2 regions of the Bacillus altitudinis genome follow, and region 1 is predicted to be linked to the other one. Evidence: predicted binding sites of a transcription regulator. Region 1 holds the regulator's gene; the other holds the start of a gene.
The links. Region 1 encodes LexA, which represses DNA repair genes until DNA is damaged. Its sites were predicted from a motif close to CGAACATATGTTCG; they were not measured.
Positions count from the first base shown of each region.

Region 2: ruvA (Holliday junction branch migration protein RuvA) is a predicted target of LexA. The motif match lies at 1,554-1,567, and genes of this name have one in related genera.

Region 1 covers NZ_CP009108.1:2,673,711-2,678,138, forward strand. Annotated here, with positions in the region: gene ID12_RS13400 (STAS domain-containing protein) at 1-175, shown strand, start outside; gene ID12_RS13405 (IseA DL-endopeptidase inhibitor family protein) at 208-750, opposite strand; gene ID12_RS13410 (hypothetical protein) at 1,047-1,490, shown strand; gene lexA (transcriptional repressor LexA) at 1,538-2,158, opposite strand; gene yneA (cell division suppressor protein YneA) at 2,318-2,629, shown strand; gene ID12_RS13425 (YneB family resolvase-like protein) at 2,647-3,294, shown strand; gene ID12_RS13430 (DUF896 domain-containing protein) at 3,364-3,594, shown strand; gene tkt (transketolase) at 3,783-4,428, shown strand, end outside.
Region 2 covers NZ_CP009108.1:3,360,765-3,365,192, reverse strand. Annotated here, with positions in the region: gene ID12_RS17020 (hypothetical protein) at 1-67, shown strand, start outside; gene ID12_RS17015 (serine/threonine protein kinase) at 100-744, opposite strand; gene ID12_RS17010 (intercompartmental signaling factor BofC) at 971-1,483, shown strand; gene ruvA (Holliday junction branch migration protein RuvA) at 1,631-2,236, shown strand; gene ruvB (Holliday junction branch migration DNA helicase RuvB) at 2,248-3,252, shown strand; gene ID12_RS16995 (DUF2905 domain-containing protein) at 3,245-3,445, shown strand; gene queA (tRNA preQ1(34) S-adenosylmethionine ribosyltransferase-isomerase QueA) at 3,480-4,428, shown strand, end outside.

The DNA.
Region 1 (4,428 bases):
AATCTTTGATCTTGTCACGTCACTTCGGTTAATTGGGGTTGATACGACCATTTCAGGCATTAGACCAGAAATTGCTCAAACGGCTGTACAGCTTGGACTGCCTTTTAATGAATTTCAAACGGCTTCATCACTTGCTCACGCTTTAGATCGTATGACTGAATTTTCATCCATATAAAAACCAGGCCTAGTAAACGGCCTGGTTTTTATTTAGATCACAGCGTCAATTTTTGTTACTTTCCAATCCTTTTGTACTTTCTCGAAAGTGACAGTACGTTTTACTTTGCGTCCATCAAGTGTTGGGACTGTGAATTCGTATGTGCGGATTGTACTTTTCTTAGAGACGAGTTTAGGTGTTGCCTTATCCCAATTAAGCATATTGTCTCCGTCACCAACTGGCACAGCCATTTTACCTTTATGAACGATGAACTGATAGTCTTTTAAACCGTGAGTAATGGCATCTTTTGTGAACACTTGAGATAGATAGCTGTTTAGTTTTTTCTTTGTATCAAATGTTTTAGACAGGTAGTTGTAAGTCATATCTTTATAAGTAAATGATTTTAATTTGTAATCTGAATGCTCTTTAATGTTGTAGCCTGACATCGCACTCCAAAAGTGTTCTCTTGCATCAAGGGCAATATGTAACGCTTCTTTATTTGTCAAAGCGGCTGATTTTTTGGAAGCGGCCAGTGTTGTTGTTTGTAATGAGATCATAAGCATAATAGCGGTTAATAAAACAAATAATTTTTTCAAGGCGATTGCCTCCTTTTCTCAATGAAAACTTCTTATGTTACAAATGTTACAATAGTTACAGAGATATTACAAGTATTAAATCTAAATGTTTTTTATTTCTTTTCTTTCTACATATATAACGTTTGAGGGAGACAAAAAGTTTTCATTTTTTTATTTTTTTCTTCCTCATTAATATTTAACCGTTCTAAAGAAGAATAAAACGTCTTTTGGAAAGATTTCTATTTGTCTCTTCAACACTCTTTTTTTATGTATGACATATACTGTCGTGATGAATGTCTAAGAAAGTGGTGTTTAATATGTATAATCCATATGAAGGTACGTGGAATGGGTACTTGTACGATCGGCAGGTACAAAGCATGCCGGCGTTTCCTATTTCTCAAGTTGGAGGATTTCCCGGCTTGCCATTCGGAGGGACTGGGCAAGGGCAAGGAGCAGGAGGACAATCGGTCCCGCCAGCCCCGCCGCAGCATATCATCTCGCAATATCAACAAGCAGTTTCTCAGCCTCAAAGTATGCAGCCGCTCATTGCAGGGCAGAGTGTAGGCGGAAGCCAGCAAACGGTTCAATTTGCAGCTGGATGTAATAGAAGGTGGACCATTGTGTTCCTTAGAAACGGTCAAGTATTTCTCATGTATGTTCTTTCCTCGCAGCCTTTTGGCCGTACAACGGGTTTCATATGGCCGAACTTTACATTTGGCTCGTTCCCAAGCTCTAGTATTCTTGCATATTCTTGTTCATAAAAGAAAAAGCCGGCTCTCATCAAACGTTGATGAAATACCGGCTTTTTTTAATGAATATTTCTAAATACGCCAATCACTTTACCTAGTATACTCACATTCTGTAAAATAATCGGTTCCATTGATGGATTCTCGGGCTGTAATCTAAAGTGTGTATCTTCCTTATAAAAACGTTTCACTGTTGCTTCATCTTCTTCTGTCATAGCCACCACAATATCTCCATTGTTGGCAGTGCTTTGCTGACGCACAATGACGTAGTCTTTGTCCAAAATACCTGCATCGATCATACTTTCTCCCATAATTTCAAGCATAAATACTTGTTCATCTGGCGCTGCAAAAGTTTCTGGAAGTGGGAAATATTCTTCTACATTCTCAACAGCCGTGATAGGCAAGCCTGCTGTGACTTTTCCGATGACTGGAACATTCATTACAGCGCTCTTTGGAATATTCATTTCCTCTTCATCTAGTACTTCGATCGCTCTAGGTTTCGTTGGGTCTCTTCTAATTAAACCTTTCGTTTCTAGTCTAGCTAAATGTCCATGGACAGTTGAACTTGATGCTAGACCGACAGCTTCGCCAATTTCACGAACGGATGGGGGATAACCCTTGCTTTTTACTTCTTCTTTTATGAATTTCAGGATATCGAGTTGTCTTTTTGATAGCTTCGTCATCTTTTGCACCTCAAAACGTCAATTTTAAAGAAATTATAGCATGTTTTTCCTAACAGTACAAACATAGGTTCGAAAAAAACGTTTGACAGAAACGTTTGTTCGTATTTATAATGAGTGTCAGAAAGAACGAACACACATTCTATTAGGAGAGATGACATTATGAGGTTAAAGGAATCTATTATTTTTATTGGGCTATTCTCATTCATCGTTGGCATATTTCTCTCACTTATTGCAGTCACTAGCCATAATGATCCAAATCAATATGTTAAAATAGAGGTTCAATCAGGTGATACTCTTTGGGGATTAGCTGATCAAGTAAACGACAGTAAATCGATCGATAAAAATGCTTTTATTGACTGGGTAACTGAACACAATGATCTCGCTTCAACTGACATCCAGCCTGGAGACATCCTTGTCATTCCAGTTAAAAAAGAGCATCCAGTCGTATATCAACTTGCAACAGTACAGTAGAAAGGTCGATTGAAGACATGAATGCAATCATTTATGCGAGAGTAAGTACTGCCAAAGAAGAGCAAGAAACCTCGCTTAAAAGACAAGAAGAAGAACTGCTTGCTTTAGCTGCAGCGCACAAGATGAATGTAGTCAAAGTGATTAAAGAAAAAGCGAGTGGATACGATCTTGATCGTGACGGTGTTTTTGACATGCTGGCTACGCTGAAAGAGGAAGAAATCGATGCTGTTCTCATTCAAGATGAGACACGCCTTGGAAGAGGGCAGGCGAAAATCGCTCTTCTTCATTGTCTGTTTAAAGAGAAAGTCAAGGTGTACAGCGTATTTCATAGAGGAGAGCTTGAGCTTTCAGAAGCAGACGAAATGGTCATTGAAATTGTAGGCGTTGTAGAAGAGTATCAGCGGAAAATTCATAATTTGAAAATTAAGCGTGGGATGAAAAAAGCTGTTGAGCGAGGGTATCAACCCGAACTGAATTTAAAACACCAAGAACAGGCGCCTGGCCGCGAACGTATTGAAGTACCGATTTCTGAAATTGTTCGATTAAGAAAAAATAACATGACATTCGCTGAAATTGCAGTGACATTGCAGGCACTTGGTTTTGACATTTCAAAAGCAACCGTCCATAGAAGGTACCAAGAATATGAAAAAGGGCTTGCGACTTAAAGCGTGATTTGTTGTAAAAATGACTGATATTTAGTAGTATGTAGAGAAAATGTTTTAAAGGAGTTTGTCATGATTTCTAAAGAACAGCTTGCAAGAATCAATGAGCTTTCAAAAAAGTCGAAAGAGGCCGGTTTGTCGGACGCTGAGAAAACAGAACAAAAGCAATTAAGAGAGGAATATTTAAAGGCTTTTCGTTCTTCTATGAAAAATACACTTAAAACCGTGAAAATCGTCGATCCAGAAGGAAACGATGTCACACCAGAAAAATTAAAAAGAGAAAGAGACCAGAATCTTCATTAAAGGTCATCATTTCTTGATTTTTGAAAAGATGGGAGGAATATTCTCATCTTTTTTCATATTTGTATAAGTTTTTAGGTGATCGATAAACTAAATGTGACAAAATCCTTCTTTTTCGGCGTGAAATAGTTGTGAAAAAAGGACAGTAGATTTATGATAATGGTGTACACAAGATACGGAAGGGGATTTATATGGAAACGATTGAATTGAAATCTATTGCAACAATACGTACTCTCTCCATAGACGCAATTGAAAAAGCGAATTCCGGTCACCCTGGAATGCCGATGGGCGCTGCACCAATGGCGTACGCTTTATGGACGAATCACTTAAACGTAAGTCCGCAAAATCCAAATTGGTTTAACAGAGACCGTTTTGTGTTATCTGCGGGACATGGCTCTATGCTTTTATATAGCATGCTTCATTTAAGCGGATACAATCTGAGCATCGAAGATTTAAAACAATTCCGCCAATGGGGAAGCAAAACACCTGGACATCCTGAGTTTGGACATACTGAGGGCGTAGATGCGACAACAGGTCCTTTAGGACAAGGGATTGCGATGGCTGTAGGAATGGCACTTGCAGAAAGACATCTTGCAGAAACGTATAACAAAGACAACTTTAATGTTGTGGATCACTATACATACAGCATTTGCGGAGATGGAGACTTAATGGAGGGCATTTCCTCTGAAGCTGCTTCACTTGCTGGTCATTTAGGCTTAGGCCGTTTAATTGTTCTTTATGATTCAAACGACATTTCTTTAGATGGCGACCTCGATCGTTCTTTCTCTGAAAATGTGAAGAATCGTTTTGAAGCGATGAATTGGGAAGTTCTTTATG
Region 2 (4,428 bases), 690 kb from region 1:
GTTTAAGCTGAATAATGAAATCATTAACCTATTAAATGTGAATAGTATCCATGTAGAAACAGAATAAAACAGAAAGCCGCTCGAAAAGAGCGGCTTTCATTATGCAGTAAAATCATTTCGATTGTTCAGCTGACTTCGAGACAGCCAGTTTTTCTTATACAAATAGGCAATCACTTCAAGCCATAGACGCGGCGCTTTTTTAGGGAAAAAAGGTTTTTGATAATAGGCGTATGCAGCTTTTAAATCATCCCATTGATGACATGTTTTCGTTTGCGTGAAGCGGGCGACGTCAATGACCCTGACGCGGCCATCCTTTGTTAAAATTAAATTCCGCAGATGAATATCAGAAGGATTTAAACCTTTCGCGCGTGCTTCTTCCAATGCATCATCTACTTGTTCAATCATTTGTTTTTTGATCGGAATTCCTTTTGTCAGGCATTCATAGAAAGTATAACCTTTAATATATTCCATTAAAATATACTGATCCCCAGACTCGTAAATCTCAGGATAATAGGAGGAGCCGGAAAGTTTTTCATAAATTGCAGCCTCTTTGCGGGCGATGTTTCGATAAGAAGGAAAAAAGACTTTTAACGCCATTTTTTTGCCGTCTTTTTTGTATGAAAATACATAGGCACTTCTTCCTTTGCCGCACAGCTCAAGCTCAGCCGGTTTAAAGACGAGCTTATTAAAACGCTTTTCTTCTTGATACTGAATCGATTCGGCTAATCTTTTGACATCTGACATTGACTTCACCTTCTTTGGTTTCAGTTTATGCGGCTGAAAAACGAATGATGAAAAAACCATGTAATTCGGTAGAGCAATGGATTGTATAAAACATAACATTTACGCACGAAGGATACAACGAAAGACTCTCAATATGTGTCAAGACATCGATTTGGTTAATGTTTAGCAAAATGGGTCAAACTACATATGTCATGCATCGATCTTATGTTCTAAAGAGGTGTAAATAGTGAAAGTGAAAATAAAGTATTTCGTTACAGGACTTATCATGACAAGTGTACTCTTTTTCGCTGTTGATATGGAAGCAGCAGAACACTTGCAAAAAGAGTCAAAAACCATCAACGTTCAGCTTGAAAAGGTCTATCTAGACGGTGATGTAAGTATTGAAAGACAGCGGGCATCATTAGAAGACAAAGACACATTTTGGGCCCAGTATAAGGGCTGGACATTGGTAGAACAGCGAGAGGATTTTGCCCTTTTTAGAAAGCAAATTGACGATATATCGCCTTTAAGTAAAGCAAATGGATATATCGGATTATCAGAAGACGGCGTGATTTCTACGTTTCATGGAAGGCCTGACGGGTGGGCGGAGCCTATTCATCTCTTTTTTCAAATTGATACGTCCCGCTTGGAAAGTCATGTAGAGCAACAGCTTGCACAAGGCATTCCGTTTCGAACAAAAGATGAATTTGAGCATGTGCTTGAAGTCATGAAACCTTACCGAAATGAACAATCGTTTTAATCGTATGACAGCTTGCTGGTGTGAAGACCGCAAGCTCTTTTTCATGGGTTGACGATGAAAAAAGGCTGAGCGAACGTATGTTAACTTTTATTACGGTTTTCTCTTCGATTTATGTTACAATGGAGAACAGTCAAAGAGGTGAAAACGGTGATAGAGTTTGTAAAAGGGACCATTGATTATGTGTGCCCGCAATATGTTGTCATTGAAAACGGCGGAGTGGGATATCAAGTCTATACCCCAAATCCGTTTATCTATCGAGTAACAAAACAAGAAACGATTTATACGTATCATTACATAAAGGAAGACGCTTTTTCGTTATATGGATTTCAAACACGAGAAGAAAAAGCGTTGTTCACAAAACTGTTAAATGTCACAGGGATTGGACCGAAGGGTGCGCTTGCGATTCTTGCTTCCGGTGACCCTGGCGCTGTCATTTCAGCGATCGAACGAGAGGATGAAGCTTTTCTCATTAAATTCCCGGGTGTTGGCAAAAAAACAGCACGTCAGATCATTCTAGATCTGAAAGGGAAGCTCGCAGATGTGGTGCCTGAAATGATAGGAAACTTATTTAACCACGAGGATCATATCCAGATTGAAACGCAGCAAAGCGCTTTAGATGAAGCGGTTGAAGCCTTAAGTGTCCTTGGGTATGGTGATCGTGAAATCAAAAAGGTTCTTCCTTTATTAAAAGAAGAGAAGAATCTTACAACCGATCAATATGTGAAAAAAGCTTTACAAAAAATGTTGAAATAGGGTGATGTCTCATGGATGAACGGCTCGTCTCAACTGAAGCAGACAACCATGAATCAGCCATTGAGCAAAGTCTGCGTCCACAGACGCTTAGTCAATATATTGGCCAGCAGAAAGTAAAGGATAATCTCAGCGTATTTATTGAAGCTGCACGAATGAGGCAGGAAACGCTGGATCACGTTCTTTTATATGGACCGCCGGGACTTGGGAAAACAACGCTTGCGTCGATCATTGCCAATGAAATGAATGTTCAGCTGCGTACAACGTCTGGACCAGCGATTGAACGCCCTGGCGACTTGGCGGCGATCTTAACATCTCTTGAACCTGGCGATGTTCTGTTTATTGATGAAATTCATCGCTTGCAACGTTCAATAGAGGAAGTGCTATATCCAGCGATGGAGGATTTTTGTCTAGATATCGTGATTGGAAAAGGAGATACAGCACGCTCTGTGCGGCTTGATTTACCGCCATTTACGCTTGTAGGTGCTACAACCCGTGTTGGGCTTTTAACAGCGCCGCTTCGTGATAGGTTTGGGGTTCATGCAAGATTGGAATACTATGAGCAAAGAGATTTGGCTCACATTGTAGCAAGAACAGCCGAGCTGTTTGAGATTGGGATCGACATTCGTTCAGCTGAAGAGATTGCAAGAAGATCTAGAGGTACACCGAGGGTCGCCAATCGTCTGCTCAGAAGAGTAAGAGATTTTGCGCAGGTGCTTGGAAATCATGCGATCACGCAAGACATTGCAGAAGATGCTCTTGAGCGTCTGCAAGTTGACAGACTCGGACTTGATCATATCGATCATAAACTGCTTTTAAGTATGATTGAAAAATTTAGAGGCGGTCCTGTTGGACTTGATACGATCTCAGCGACAATTGGAGAAGAATCACATACGATTGAAGATGTGTACGAACCGTATTTACTGCAAATTGGTTTTCTGCAAAGAACACCAAGAGGGCGGGTCGTCACAAGAGAAGCGTATGAACATTTTCATATGGAGGTTCCGATTCGTGACTGAATTCCCTAAAATGTTGATGATTTTAGGTGGTGTCCTTTTTGCCGCAGGTTTAGTGTTTCAATTGGTTGGGAAACTTCCAGGCGATATTTTCGTGAAAAAAGGGAACGTAACGTTCTTTTTTCCTGTGATTACATGCATTGTCATTAGCATCGTCCTAACCATTTTACTCAATGTCTTCGGACGGATGAAATAACGTTAACTAGTTAACTACAGAATAGGTGAAGGAAATGAAGTTAGAACTATTTGATTTTGATTTACCAGAAAGATTGATTGCACAAGTGCCGCTTGAAAAACGAGATGCATCAAGACTGATGGTCTTAAATAAACAAACAGGTGACATCACACATGATACATTCTCGCAAATCACAGATTACTTTCAAAAGGGTGATTGTCTCGTTTTAAACAATACACGTGTATTACCTGCACGTCTGTTTGGAACGAAAGAGGATACGGGTGCTAAAGTGGAGCTGCTTCTTTTGAAACAAGAAGAAGGAGACAAATGGGAAACGCTCGTGAAACCAGCAAAACGTGTGAAAAACGGAACAGTCATTACATTTGGTGATGGACGATTAAAAGCGGTATGTACAGAAGAACTGGAACATGGCGGAAGAAAAGTTGAGTTTCAGTATACAGGCATTTTTTATGAAGTACTTGAATCCTTAGGTGAAATGCCGCTGCCTCCGTACATTAAAGAGCAGCTTGACGATCGTGAGCGTTATCAAACCGTCTATTCCAAAGAAGTTGGTTCCGCTGCTGCGCCTACTGCCGGTCTTCACTTTACAAATGAACTGCTAGATGCTCTTAAAGCAAAAGGAGTGCATATTGCATTTATTACGCTCCATGTTGGGCTTGGTACATTTCGACCGGTCAGTGCTGAACGCATTGAAGAACATGAAATGCACGCAGAGTTTTACGAAATGAATGAAGAAACGGCAGAAGAGCTTAATCGAGTGCGCAAAGAAGGCGGGCGAATTATTTCAGTCGGAACAACTTCGACAAGAACGCTTGAAACCATTGCAAGTGCTTATGATGGTGAATTCAAAGCGTCAAGCGGATGGACGTCGATTTTTATTTATCCAGGCTATACATTTAAGGCAATTGATGGCATGATCACGAATTTCCACCTGCCAAAATCGTCTTTAATTATGCTTGTCAGTGCATTAGCTGGACGAGAAC